2 regions of the Citrobacter sp. LJND-P06 genome follow, and region 2 is predicted to be linked to the other one. Evidence: riboswitches for the same ligand, from Rfam matches in the RefSeq annotation. Region 2 holds a riboswitch; the other holds the start of a gene.
What was found. Region 2 has a riboswitch for cobalamin ahead of btuB (TonB-dependent vitamin B12 receptor BtuB). Riboswitches for the same ligand answer to the same signal wherever they lie in the genome.

Region 1 (6,750 bases), 2.0 Mb from region 2:
ACACAGACACAAACTCTGCTTAGAAAGGTGTCACAATGAACGACTCACTAAAAGCGCAATGCATTGCCGAATTTTTGGGCACCGGGCTGTTTTTGTTTTTTGGCATTGGTTGCCTTAGCGCGCTCAAAGTTGCTGGCGCAAGTTTTGGATTATGGGAAATATGTATTATTTGGGGATTAGGGATCTCACTTGCCGTTTACCTGACTGCCGGAATATCCGGTGCGCATTTAAATCCGGCAGTGACAATCGCATTGTGGTTGTTTGCCTGTTTTCCTGGCCGTAAGGTTTTACCCTACACCCTCGCCCAGCTTGCCGGGGCGTTTGGCGGGGCGATGCTGGCATATCTTCTTTATGGCAGTTTGTTTAGCGAATTTGAAACGGCTCATCAACTGGTGCGTGGCAGCGTCGAAAGTTTGCAACTGGCGAGTATTTTCAGTACCTATCCGGCTGCGGCCTTGAGTGTATGGCAAGCGGCGCTGGTGGAAGTGGTGATCACGTCCATTTTGATGGGGATGATCATGGCGTTGACCGACGATGGCAATGGTGTGCCTAAAGGACCGTTGGCCCCTTTGCTGATCGGGATACTGGTGGCGGTAATCGGTGCTTCTACCGGGCCTCTTACCGGATTTGCGATGAACCCAGCTCGTGATTTTGGCCCGAAACTGTTCGCATGGATGGCAGGATGGGGTGATATTGCTATGACGGGCGGGCGTGATATCCCCTACTTTATCGTACCCATCGTAGCGCCGATTGTGGGGGCTTGCGGAGGGGCGGCAATCTATCGCTATTTTATTGGCAAAAACTTACCGTGTAATACCTGCAAACTGGATGAAAGTGAGGGATAACGACGCTGTCATGGGTTTTTTCTCAAATAGGTAGAATGATTTCGTGATCTGGTTTCACGAACTGAATAAAACGTCTCCCAGGGATGGGGGACTTTTGTTATTGTGCAGTATGCTTTGATCATTAATATCTCAAGATAATGACTCGGCGAATGTAAATAAAATGTGCAATTCATAACAATAAATTAACTGAGGGGTTTTATCATGATTTCTGCCAGTGCCCTGAACTCAGAACTCATTAATAAAATCGCACAGGATTTTGCACAAGCCACCAGTCTGGCCGTTGTGGTTGTCAATATTCATGGTGATGAAATTTCTGAGTTGTTTAATTTCACACCATTTTGTCAATTGATGCGCCAGCACCCTCAACACAGTACACGTTGTCGTATGAGCGATCGCTGCGGTGGTCTGGAAGCATCGAAATCAGATCAGCCTTGTATTTATCGCTGCCATGCAGGTTTAACCGATTTCTCTATTCCGTTAGTGATTGCGGGTCATCTGGTTGGTTTTGTTCTTTGTGGACAAGTACGTTTAAGCAACGATGTCGGTCTGGTGGATATTCTCAGTGTGGATGACCGCTGGCAGGCCGATCCCGAGTTGCTGAGTGAATTTTATAACGTGCCTGAGATGGACTATTCAAGGGTGATGGCGTCAGCAGATCTATTGAAGCTGATTGTTGAAAATTGCCTAAAAAAACAACTCAATTTTGTCGTTATCAAAGATAATCCACAGCAAGCTGAACCGGCCCGGGCGAACCGTAGTCCTAATCCGCATGACAGTAAAATAAAGAAAGCGCTGCGCTACATTGATGCGCATTTGTCGGACGATCTGCGTCTTGAGGATGTCGCTTCACATGTTTATCTGAGCCCGTACTACTTCAGCAAGTTATTTAAAAAATATCAGGGTATCGGTTTTAACGCCTGGGTAAACCAGCAAAGAATGGCCAGCGCCAGGGAACTGCTGTGCCACAGTGACTGGAGCATTGCCAGCATTGCGCGTAATTTAGGCTTTTCTCAAACCAGTTATTTCTGCAAAGTCTTTCGCCAGACGTATCAGGTGACGCCGCAGACCTTTCGTCAGCAAATTAATGAAAATTCCGCTATTGAATCTGCGTAAATATCAATATCTGGCAATTGCCGATTTTTGATATCCTGCGGCATGTCAGTCTTTATAAAATGAAAAAAAATCACCTCAAGGCAATAAGTTGTCGTAGCGCAACAAAATAGTCTTATTTGAGGGATAAACTGCGTCTGTTTTTATTTTTGTGATGGTGTTCAGTTTCGGGAAGTGTGGTTTTTATTATTATTTCCCCGCTGCACTCATTCAGTACATATACGAGTGAAATATGCATGTAAACGCCAGAAAATTGGCGTAAGAAAGAGTGAGATGTAATTAGAGTTTAATTACCGTTATGGGTTACGAAAAATCCCCATAACGTAAGTCGACAGGTTTGCCACATTTGTGGCAGGGAAGGGGGTGAGAATCCCCCGCAGCCCCCGCTGCTGTGATGCTGACGACCCCGTAAACGCCACTGATCGCAAGATTGGGAAGGACGGGTGAGGATGACGCTGAGCCAGAAGACCTGCCTGTCGGCCATTACCAACAACTTCGGTGGGAAGTGGGTTGATCAGAAGCGTATCGTCTGAAGACGGGTTACATGCGCATCTCTACACCCCTACCACCCTGAACAGGATCAGGGTATGGCGGCACGTTCTCACGCATTTATTCTTGCAGGCACCGGAAGCGGTTGTGGCAAAACCACGGTAACGCTGGGTTTGTTGAGTCTGTTAAAACGTCGCGGTCTGCGTGTCCAACCCTGCAAAGTGGGGCCTGATTATCTCGACACGGGCTGGCATACGGCGGTCTGTGGCACGGCCTCCCGCAATCTCGACAGTTTCATGCTCCCTGAGTCCGTTCTTAATGCCTTGTTTTGCGAGCATATGCAGCAGGCCGACATTGCCGTTATCGAAGGGGTTATGGGGTTGTACGACGGTTATGGCACCGACCCCAATTATTGCAGTACGGCGGCAATGGCGAAGCAACTGGGTTGCCCGGTCATTTTACTGGTGGATGGCAAAGCGGTATCAACCTCAATTGCCGCGACGGTGATGGGATTCCAGCACTTTGATCCAGACCTTAATATTGCGGGCGTCATTGTTAATCGCGTCAACAGCGAAACACATTTCCAACTCCTCAAAACGGCAATTGAACGCTACTGCACGGTGCCCGTTCTGGGCTATGTCCCTCGTGCTGAGGGCGTTTCATTACCTGAACGCCATCTTGGACTGGTCACCGCCCGAGAGTCAGTTATCAATCAGCAACCGTGGCAGGAATTTGCCAGCATTCTTGAGCAGACGCTGGATATCGACAAACTGCTTTCGCTGAGTCATCTCACGTCGCTGCCGGAAGGTGAATGGCCGACATTACCCACGGCTTTCGCTGGCGAAGGGCTTACGCTGGCGCTCGCGGATGATGAAGCGTTCAATTTTTATTACCCGGACAACATCACTCTGCTGGAGCGTACTGGCGTCCGTATTACCCGTTTTAGTCCTCTGCATGACCGCAAACTCCCTGACTGTCAGATGATTTGGCTTGGCGGCGGATATCCTGAACTGCATGCGGCGGCGCTTGCTGAAAACAGAGAAATGCTTTCGCAATTGCGGGCAGCGCATCAGCGCGGTGTGGCTATCTATGCGGAGTGCGGCGGATTGATGTACCTGGGAACCTCGCTGGAGGATGCAACCGGAGCGGTATATCAGATGGCCGATGTTATTCCAGGCCACAGCCGGATGGGAAAACGGCTTACCCGCTTCGGCTACTGCGAGGCGCAGGCCCGGCAGCAAACACTACTGGCCGCGCCTGGTGAGGTGCTTCGTGGGCATGAATTTCACTACTCGGATTTTACCCCGGAAACACCGGCCGTGATGGCATGTCGCAAAGTCCGTGACGGTATGACCTTGCAGGAATGGTCCGGTGGCTGGCAGGTGGGAAATACCTTTGCCAGTTACCTTCACGTTCATTTCGCGCAGCGTCCGCAAATGTTGAACCACTGGCTTGCTGCGGGCAGGGAGTCGCTATGACATTACTGGCGTGGGGCGTTGCCTGGCTTCTCGATTTTATTATCGGTGACCCGCAAAACTGGCCGCATCCGGTGCGCTGGATAGGCAATTTAATCTCTTCGGTTCAGCGCCTTGTTAGACGCTATTGCCATAGCGAGCGCGCCCTGCGGATTGGCGGAGCGGTGATGTGGGTGCTGGTGGTCGGCGTGACCTGGGGTGTTTCCTGGGGCGTGCTGACGCTGGCGACGATGATTCACCCCTGGTTTGGCTGGCTGGTTGAAGTCTGGATGATCTTTACCGTCCTGGCGGGACGCTGCCTGGCAAAGGCCGCGATGGATGTTGAACGTCCACTGCGGGCTGGCAATCTTGCCGAAAGTCGGGAAAAGCTCGCCTGGATTGTGGGCCGGGACACGTCGCAGTTACAGCCGGATCAAATCAATCGCGCAGTGGTAGAAACCGTGGCGGAAAACACCGTTGACGGCATTATTGCGCCGCTGTTTTTCCTGTTGATTGGCGGCGCGCCATTAGCCATGGCCTACAAAGCGGTCAACACCCTTGATTCTATGGTGGGCTATAAGCATGAAAAATACCGGGCTATCGGTATGGTCAGCGCCCGCCTTGATGATGTGGCGAATTACCTTCCTGCCCGTCTGAGCTGGCTGTTGCTCAGCCTTGCCGCAATTCTGTGCCGTCAGGATGGCGCCCGCGCACTGCAGATCGGCTGGCGCGATCGTTACAACCACAGCAGCCCAAACTGCGCATGGTCTGAGGCTTGCGTGGCCGGGGCGTTGGGGGTTCGCCTGGGTGGGCCGAATAACTACTTTGGTCAGCGCGTTGAGAAACCCTGGATAGGCGACGCGCGGCGCGACATTTCTGTAGACGACATTCCCCAAACGATTCGATTGATGTGGGTAGCTTCGACCCTGGCCCTTGCGCTGTTTATGGTGGCGCACTGGCTGGTAGTTGGCGCGGCCTGAGGAGAAATACATGCAATACATCCAGCAACCCCAGGCGATTGAAACCAAAAGTTTCGACATCATTGGCGAGATTATTCGTGAAACCCGCCCGGATTATCAGTTTGCCAGCCCGTTGCATGAAGCAATCATCAAACGTGTTATCCACACGACGGCAGACTTTGACTGGCTGGACATTTTGTGGTTTTCCAGCGATGCGCTGGAGCAACTGTGTGCGGCACTCAGTCGTCAGTGCGTTATCTATACCGACACCACGATGGCGCTTTCCGGGATCAATAAAACGCTGCTGGCTAAATTTGGCGGTGAATGCCGCTGCTACATCAGCGACCCGCGCGTGGTGAGTGCAGCAAAAGCGCAGGGGATCACCCGCTCAATGGCTGCCGTTGATATTGCGGTTACCGAAGAGGGCGAAAAGGTTTTTGTGTTCGGCAATGCGCCAACAGCACTGTTCCGGTTGCTTGAACATGATGTTGCCGTCAGCGGCGTGGTCGGTGTGCCAGTGGGATTCGTTGGCGCCGAAGAGTCGAAAGACGCACTAACGCAAAGCAACCTGCCGGCTATTGCCGCATTGGGGCGTAAAGGCGGGAGTAACGTGGCCGCGGCCATCGTGAACGCCATGTTATACCACCTGCAGGGGGCGCGATGAGCGACGCATCCTTTGATGCCCCGGTATGGCACAACGGCAAAGCGCTGCGCAAAGGGTATACCACGGGATCCTGCGCAACGGCAGCAGCAAAAGTCGCGGCACTCATGGTATTACGCCAGCACTTGATTCATCAGGTTTCTATCGTGACGCCTTCCGGGGTGACGCTGTGTCTTAACGTTGAGTCTCCCCACATTGAAGGGCAGCAGGCTATTGCCGCGATTCGTAAGGATGGCGGAGATGATGTGGATGCCACCCACGGCATGTTGATTTTTGCCCGTGTGACGCTCAATGACAGCGGTGAGATTGTCCTGCTGGGCGGAGAGGGCGTGGGCACGGTCACCCGCAAAGGGATTGGTTTGCCGGTTGGTAGTGCCGCGATCAACCGCACGCCCCGGCACACTATTGAATCTGCGGTACGTGAGGCCATTGGTCCGGCGCGTGGCGCAGAAATCGAAATCTTCGCCCCGGAAGGTGAAGAGCGAGCACAAAAAACCTACAACTCGCGCCTCGGCATTCTGGGCGGTATTTCGATCATTGGCACGACGGGAATTGTGACGCCAATGTCGGAAGAGAGCTGGAAACGTTCTTTGTCGCTGGAGCTTGAAATCAAACGTGCTGCGGGTCTGGACAGAGTTGTACTGGTGCCTGGCAATCATGGTGAACGTTTTGTCCGCGAGCAGATGGGTATCGACACCCAGGTTGTCGTCACCATGAGCAATTTCGTCGGCTACATGATTGAAGAGGCGGTGCGGTTGGGGTATCGCCACATCGTGCTGGTAGGACACCCCGGTAAGCTCATCAAAATCGCCGCCGGGATCTTCCATACCCACAGTCATATCGCCGATGCCCGCATGGAAACGCTGGTTGCGCATCTGGCGCTGCTTGGCGCACCGCGTGAACTGCTGACGCTCGTTAGCGACTGCGACACCACGGAAGCGGCGATGGAACACATCGACGCCTACGGATTTCAGCACATTTACCCGCATCTGGCCGAGCGAATTTGCCTGCGTGTCATGCAGATGCTGCGCTTTACGAAAAACCCGCCTTGCTGTGACGCCATCATGTTCTCTTTCGAAAATCAGATTCTCGGCAGTAATCGTCCGGTCGAAGAGATTGCGAGGGAGATGCAATGTTAACGGTGGTGGGAATGGGGCCCGCAGGGCTACATCTGATGACGCCAGCCGCCCGGGACGCGGTGGCGCAAGCCGACGTCCTGGTAGGCGGGAAAC
Region 2 (6,750 bases):
GATAAAGGTACGTTATTGCTGGCGCTGGTCGCTGGCTTGTCAATCAATGGTACATTTGCGGCGCTGTTTAGCTCCATTGTGCCATTTTCTGTCTTCCCGTTAATTGCGCTGATACTGGCGGTGTATTGCCTGCATCAACGCTACCAAAATCGCACTATGCCTGTGGGGCTACCGGGCCTCGCTGCCGCCTGCTTTATTCTGGGTGTGCTGCTTTACAGTACCGTGGTTCGTGCGGAATATCCGGATATCGGCTCCAACTTCTTCCCGGCGGTACTGTCGGTGGCGCTGGTGTTCTGGATTGGCTTTAAGGTTCGCAATCGTAAGCAGGAATTGGCAGAGTAATGCAGTAGGCCTGATGGCGCTATGCTTATCAGGCCTGCAACGGCAACACGTTTTACTTCGCTGTCAGCAATACCCCGCACTCCATATGGTGCGTATACGGGAACTGATCAAACAACGCCAGGCGTGACACATTGTGCGTCTGGCTTAATGTTTCCAGGTTCTTGCAGAGCGTCTCTGGGTTGCAGGAGATGTAGAGGATACGCGGATACGCCTGCACCATTTTTTCGGTTTCACTGTCCAGGCCGCTGCGCGGCGGATCAACAAAAATGGTTTCGCACTGATAACTCTTCAGGTCGATGCCCTGTAGACGGTTGAATTCGCGCACACCGTTCATCGCCTGAGTAAACTCTTCCGCAGCCATACGAATAATTTGCACGTTATCAATGTGATTCGCGGCAATATTGTACTGTGCTGCCGCCACTGACGGTTTGGCGATTTCCGTCGCCAGTACGCGGTCAAAATTGCGCGCCAGCGCTAACGAAAAGTTACCGTTACCGCAGTACAGCTCAAGCAGGTCGCCGGTCGATCCTTTGGTTGCATCCAGCGCCCATTCCAGCATGTGAACGTTCATTGCTGCGTTGGGTTGGGTAAAGCTGTTCTCCACCTGGCGGTAGATCATCTCTTTCCCGGCAACCAGCAGACGTTCGTCAATGAAATCCTGGTCCAGCTCAATTTTGGTTTTCGTCGCCCGGCCAATCAGATGCACATTCAGATTTTTTGCGCGTAACGCATCCCGTAGGGCTTCGGCTTCTTTACGCCAGGCATCATCCAGTTTTTTATGGTACAGCAGCGTCACCACTGCCTGATTGCTCATTGTCGTGAGGTAATCAATCTGGAACAGCTTGTGGCGTAGAGTGTGATTGTCACGAACGCCTTCAATCATGGCGGTCATCAGTTGGTTGATAAGCTCGCTAGCGGCCGGGAAGCTGTCGACGCGAATGCGGTTTTTGGTCTGCTGATCAAACATGATGTGGTACAGGTCATCACCGTCGTGCCATAAACGAAATTCGGCGCGCATACGGTAGTGACTGACCGGCGAGCGAAACACTTCCGGCATTAGATCAGAAAACGGCGCCATCATACTCTGCAAACGGACGACTTTCTCGGCAAGCTGCGCGTCATACTGTTCTGTCGGAAGGTGTTCGGGGGTCATGATGCATCCTGAATAATAAAAGTACGCGGGGATTGTAGGGATTGCTCATCAGATGTCCAGTCATTGATGATTACGGATTTGTGATATCCAGCCTGGACAATAGGTTATAGCAGAATGTAGCATCCGTGCTCCGGTCCTGTGAGTTAAAAGGGAACCCAGTGTAAATCTGGGGCTGACGCGCAGCGGTAAGGAATGATGAGATGGATGCGCAAGCAGACACTGCCGTCAGGTGGGAAGTCTTCATCTCTTTTTATCTGGTACATAGATAATCTTCCAAGCCCGAAGACCTGCCGGCTAACGTCGCATCTGGTTTTCATCATCGCGTACTATCGATGGGGCCTGCGGCATCCTTCTTAGATTGTGGATGCTTTACAATGATAAAAAAAACCTCGCTGTTGACGGCGCTCTCCGTCACAGCATTTTCCGGGTGGGCACAGGATGTTAACCCGGACACCATGGTCGTTACTGCAAACCGTTTTCAACAACCTCTCAGCGCTGTGCTTGCCCCTGTGACTGTGGTCACGCGTCAGGATATTGATCGCTGGCAATCGACTTCCGTGAACGATGTGCTGCGCCGTCTGCCTGGGGTAGATATTTCGCAAAGCGGCGGCTCCGGACAGCTCTCTTCCATTTTTGTTCGTGGGACGAATTCCAGCCATGTGCTGGTGTTGGTTGATGGCGTCCGCTTGAATTTGGCGGGGGTCAGTGGATCTGCGGATCTCAGCCAGTTCCCGGTGGCACTTGTTCAGCGTATTGAATACATCCGAGGCCCGCGTTCCGCTATTTATGGTTCGGATGCGATTGGCGGCGTGGTAAACATCATTACAACACGCGAGAAATCTGGCACAGAGTTGTCTGCCGGATGGGGAACGAACAGTTATCAGAACTATAATATTTCAACGCAGCAACAGGTTAGTGAAAACACACGCGTCACGCTGATGAGTGATTATGCCTATACCCGTGGTTTTGATGTTGTCGCTTACGGTGGTACAGGCGTCCAGCCGCAATCCGATCGGGATGGCTTCCAGAGCAAGACGCTTTATGGCGCGCTGGAGCATAATTTTTCCGAAACCTGGAGCGGGTTTGTGCGTGGCTATGGCTATGATAACCGTACTAATTATGACTCCTACTACTGGCCGGGCACACCGCTGATCGACACGCGTCAACTCTATAGCCAGAGCTGGGACGCCGGATTACGCTTCAACGGCGAGAGCATTCAATCTCAACTGGTTTCCAGTTATAGCCACAGTAAGGACTATAACTACGACCCTGAATATGGTCGTTATGATGACTCCGCGACGCTGGATGACATGAAGCAATATAATGTCCAGTGGTCAAACAGTGTCGCCGTTGGTCGTGGTAATGTCGGGGCAGGTATCGACTGGCAGAAACAAACCACGACGCCCGGAACGGGTTATGTGGCTGAAGGTAATGAACAGCGCAACACAGGTCTTTACCTGACAGGGCTGCAGCAACTGGGTGACTTCACCTTTGAAGGTGCAGTGCGCAGTGATGATAATTCCCAGTTTGGCCGTCACAGTACCTGGCAAACCAGCGCCGGATGGGAATTTATTGAAGGCTATCGTTTTATTGCTTCCTACGGCACCTCTTACAAAGCCCCGAATCTGGGACAACTGTATGGCTTCTACGGCAATCCAGATCTGAATCCTGAAGAAAGTAAACAGTGGGAAGGTGCGTTTGAAGGGTTAACGGCAGGCGTTAGCTGGCGTATTTCAGGTTATCGTAACGATATCGATGACATGATCGATTATGACGATCACGCCCAGAAATATTACAACGAGGGGGAAGTCCGTATTAAAGGGGTTGAGGCAACCGCGAACTTTGATACGGGGCCGTTGGCGCATACACTCAGTTACGATTATGTTGATGCCCGTAATGCCATTACCGACAAACCGCTGCCTCGTCGCTCAAAACAACTGGTCAAATATCAACTCGACTGGCAGGTGTATGATTTTGACTGGGGCCTGACGTACCAGTATTTAGGCACCCGTTACGATACTGACTTTGTCACGTATGAGAATGTCAAAATGGGCGGCGTGAGTTTGTGGGATCTGGCTGTTTCATATCCACTCACCTCACAACTGACAGTTCGTGGTAAAATAGCCAACCTGTTCGACAAAGATTACGAGACAGTTTATGGCTACCCAACTGCAGGACGGGAATACACCTTGTCTGGCAGCTACACCTTCTGATCCACGTCCCACCGTGCTGGTGTTTGATTCCGGCGTTGGTGGGCTGTCAGTTTATGATGAGATTCGGCATCTCCTGCCGGATCTCCACTATATATACGCATTCGATAACGTCGCTTTTCCCTATGGGGAAAAAAGCGAAGAGTTTATCGTTGAGCGCGTTGTTGAAATTGTCACTGCAGTTCAGCAGCGTTACCCTCTCGCGCTGGCCGTCATTGCCTGTAACACGGCCAGTACGGTTTCACTGCCTGCATTACGTGAAAAGTTTGCTTTCCCGGTAGTAGGGGTCGTCCCTGCGATTAAACCGGCAGCGAGACTGACGGCGAACGGCGTGGTGGGGCTACTGGCGACGCGAGGGACGGTCAAACGCCCTTATACCCATGAGCTGATTGCGCGCTTTGCTAATGAATGTCAGATCTCCATGTTGGGATCTGCTGAGTTGGTAGAACTGGCTGAAGCCAAGTTGCACGGCGCTCCTGTTCCCCTGGAAGAGTTGCGACGCATTCTGCGTCCCTGGCTTCGCATGCAAGAGCCGCCGGATACGGTGGTATTAGGCTGCACGCATTTCCCTCTATTACAGGAAGAGTTATTGCAGGTACTTCCTGAAGGGACGCGGCTGGTCGATTCCGGTGCTGCAATTGCGCGCCGTACTGCCTGGCTGTTAGAACATGAAGCACCAGATGCAAAATCAACGGATGCGAATGTTGCGTTTTGCATGGCGGCAACGCCGGAGACTGAACAGTTATTACCCGTTTTACAGCGTTATGGCTTCAAAACGCTCGAAAAACTGGCTGTTTAAATGTGTTTTGCTTAAAAAGAAAACACTTGGAAGATTATTTTAAATTTCCACTTGTCAGCCTGAAATAACTCCCTATAATGCGCCTCCACTGACACGGAACAACGGCACGCAAGCCGCCGGGTCAGCGGGGTTCCACTGAGAACTCCGGCAGAGAAAGCAAAAATAAATGCTTGACTCTGCAGCGGGATGGCGTAATATGCACACCCCGCGCCGCTGAGAAAAAGCGAAGCGGCACTGCTCTTTAACAATTTATCAGACAATCTGTGTGGGCACTCGAAGATACGGATTCTTAACGTCGCAAGACGAAAAATGAATACCAAGTCTCAAGAGTGAACATACGTAATTCATTACGAAGTTTAATTCACGAGCATCAAACTTAAATTGAAGAGTTTGATCATGGCTCAGATTGAACGCTGGCGGCAGGCCTAACACATGCAAGTCGAACGGTAGCACAGAGGAGCTTGCTCCTTGGGTGACGAGTGGCGGACGGGTGAGTAATGTCTGGGAAACTGCCCGATGGAGGGGGATAACTACTGGAAACGGTAGCTAATACCGCATAACGTCGCAAGACCAAAGAGGGGGACCTTCGGGCCTCTTGCCATCGGATGTGCCCAGATGGGATTAGCTAGTAGGTGGGGTAACGGCTCACCTAGGCGACGATCCCTAGCTGGTCTGAGAGGATGACCAGCCACACTGGAACTGAGACACGGTCCAGACTCCTACGGGAGGCAGCAGTGGGGAATATTGCACAATGGGCGCAAGCCTGATGCAGCCATGCCGCGTGTATGAAGAAGGCCTTCGGGTTGTAAAGTACTTTCAGCGAGGAGGAAGGCAATACGGTTAATAACCGTGTTGATTGACGTTACTCGCAGAAGAAGCACCGGCTAACTCCGTGCCAGCAGCCGCGGTAATACGGAGGGTGCAAGCGTTAATCGGAATTACTGGGCGTAAAGCGCACGCAGGCGGTCTGTCAAGTCGGATGTGAAATCCCCGGGCTCAACCTGGGAACTGCATCCGAAACTGGCAGGCTAGAGTCTTGTAGAGGGGGGTAGAATTCCAGGTGTAGCGGTGAAATGCGTAGAGATCTGGAGGAATACCGGTGGCGAAGGCGGCCCCCTGGACAAAGACTGACGCTCAGGTGCGAAAGCGTGGGGAGCAAACAGGATTAGATACCCTGGTAGTCCACGCCGTAAACGATGTCGACTTGGAGGTTGTTCCCTTGAGGAGTGGCTTCCGGAGCTAACGCGTTAAGTCGACCGCCTGGGGAGTACGGCCGCAAGGTTAAAACTCAAATGAATTGACGGGGGCCCGCACAAGCGGTGGAGCATGTGGTTTAATTCGATGCAACGCGAAGAACCTTACCTACTCTTGACATCCACGGAATTTAGCAGAGATGCTTTAGTGCCTTCGGGAACCGTGAGACAGGTGCTGCATGGCTGTCGTCAGCTCGTGTTGTGAAATGTTGGGTTAAGTCCCGCAACGAGCGCAACCCTTATCCTTTGTTGCCAGCGGTTCGGCCGGGAACTCAAAGGAGACTGCCAGTGATAAACTGGAGGAAGGTGGGGATGACGTCAAGTCATCATGGCCCTTACGAGTAGGGCTACACACGTGCTACAATGGCATATACAAAGAGAAGCGACCTCGCGAGAGCAAGCGGACCTCATAAAGTATGTCGTAGTCCGGATCGGAGTCTGCAACTCGACTCCGTGAAGTCGGAATCGCTAGTAATCGTGGATCAGAATGCCACGGTGAATACGTTCCCGGGCCTTGTACACACCGCCCGTCACACCATGGGAGTGGGTTGCAAAAGAAGTAGGTAGCTTAACCTTCGGGAGGGCGCTTACCACTTTGTGATTCATGACTGGGGTGAAGTCGTAACAAGGTAACCGTAGGGGAACCTGCGGTTGGATCACCTCCTTACCTTAAAGAACCTGCCTTTGTAGTGCTCACACAGATTGTCTGATGAAAATTAGCAGTAAGAAATCTCTGCAGGCTTGTAGCTCAGGTGGTTAGAGCGCACCCCTGATAAGGGTGAGGTCGGTGGTTCAAGTCCACTCAGGCCTACCAAATTTATCCTGATACTGCGTTGTGAAACGACTCGCATACTTCAGTATGCTTCGCCCTTCCACGCCTTGTCTCAGTATAAATTACCGGTAATGAGATTTAGCATTTGTGATGGGGCTATAGCTCAGCTGGGAGAGCGCCTGCTTTGCACGCAGGAGGTCTGCGGTTCGATCCCGCATAGC

Region 1: another riboswitch for cobalamin. It lies ahead of ACO7SM_RS08380 (cobyrinic acid a,c-diamide synthase CobB); the one in region 2 lies ahead of btuB (TonB-dependent vitamin B12 receptor BtuB).

What each region holds. Positions count from the first base shown of each region.
Region 1 covers NZ_CP187317.1:1,752,903-1,759,652, forward strand. Annotated here, with positions in the region: gene pduF (propanediol diffusion facilitator PduF) at 36-845, shown strand; gene pocR (transcriptional regulator PocR) at 1,047-1,958, shown strand; cobalamin riboswitch at 2,272-2,446, shown strand; gene ACO7SM_RS08380 (cobyrinic acid a,c-diamide synthase CobB) at 2,543-3,922, shown strand; gene cbiB (adenosylcobinamide-phosphate synthase CbiB) at 3,919-4,878, shown strand; gene ACO7SM_RS08390 (cobalt-precorrin-8 methylmutase) at 4,889-5,521, shown strand; gene cbiD (cobalt-precorrin-5B (C(1))-methyltransferase CbiD) at 5,518-6,657, shown strand; gene ACO7SM_RS08400 (cobalt-precorrin-7 (C(5))-methyltransferase) at 6,651-6,750, shown strand, end outside.
Region 2 covers NZ_CP187317.1:4,377,679-4,384,428, reverse strand. Annotated here, with positions in the region: gene ACO7SM_RS20660 (YijD family membrane protein) at 1-342, shown strand, start outside; gene trmA (tRNA (uridine(54)-C5)-methyltransferase TrmA) at 395-1,495, opposite strand; cobalamin riboswitch at 1,610-1,804, shown strand; gene btuB (TonB-dependent vitamin B12 receptor BtuB) at 1,870-3,708, shown strand; gene murI (glutamate racemase) at 3,653-4,504, shown strand; rRNA gene ACO7SM_RS20640 (16S ribosomal RNA) at 4,883-6,424, shown strand; tRNA gene ACO7SM_RS20635 (tRNA-Ile) at 6,495-6,571, shown strand; tRNA gene ACO7SM_RS20630 (tRNA-Ala) at 6,682-6,750, shown strand, end outside.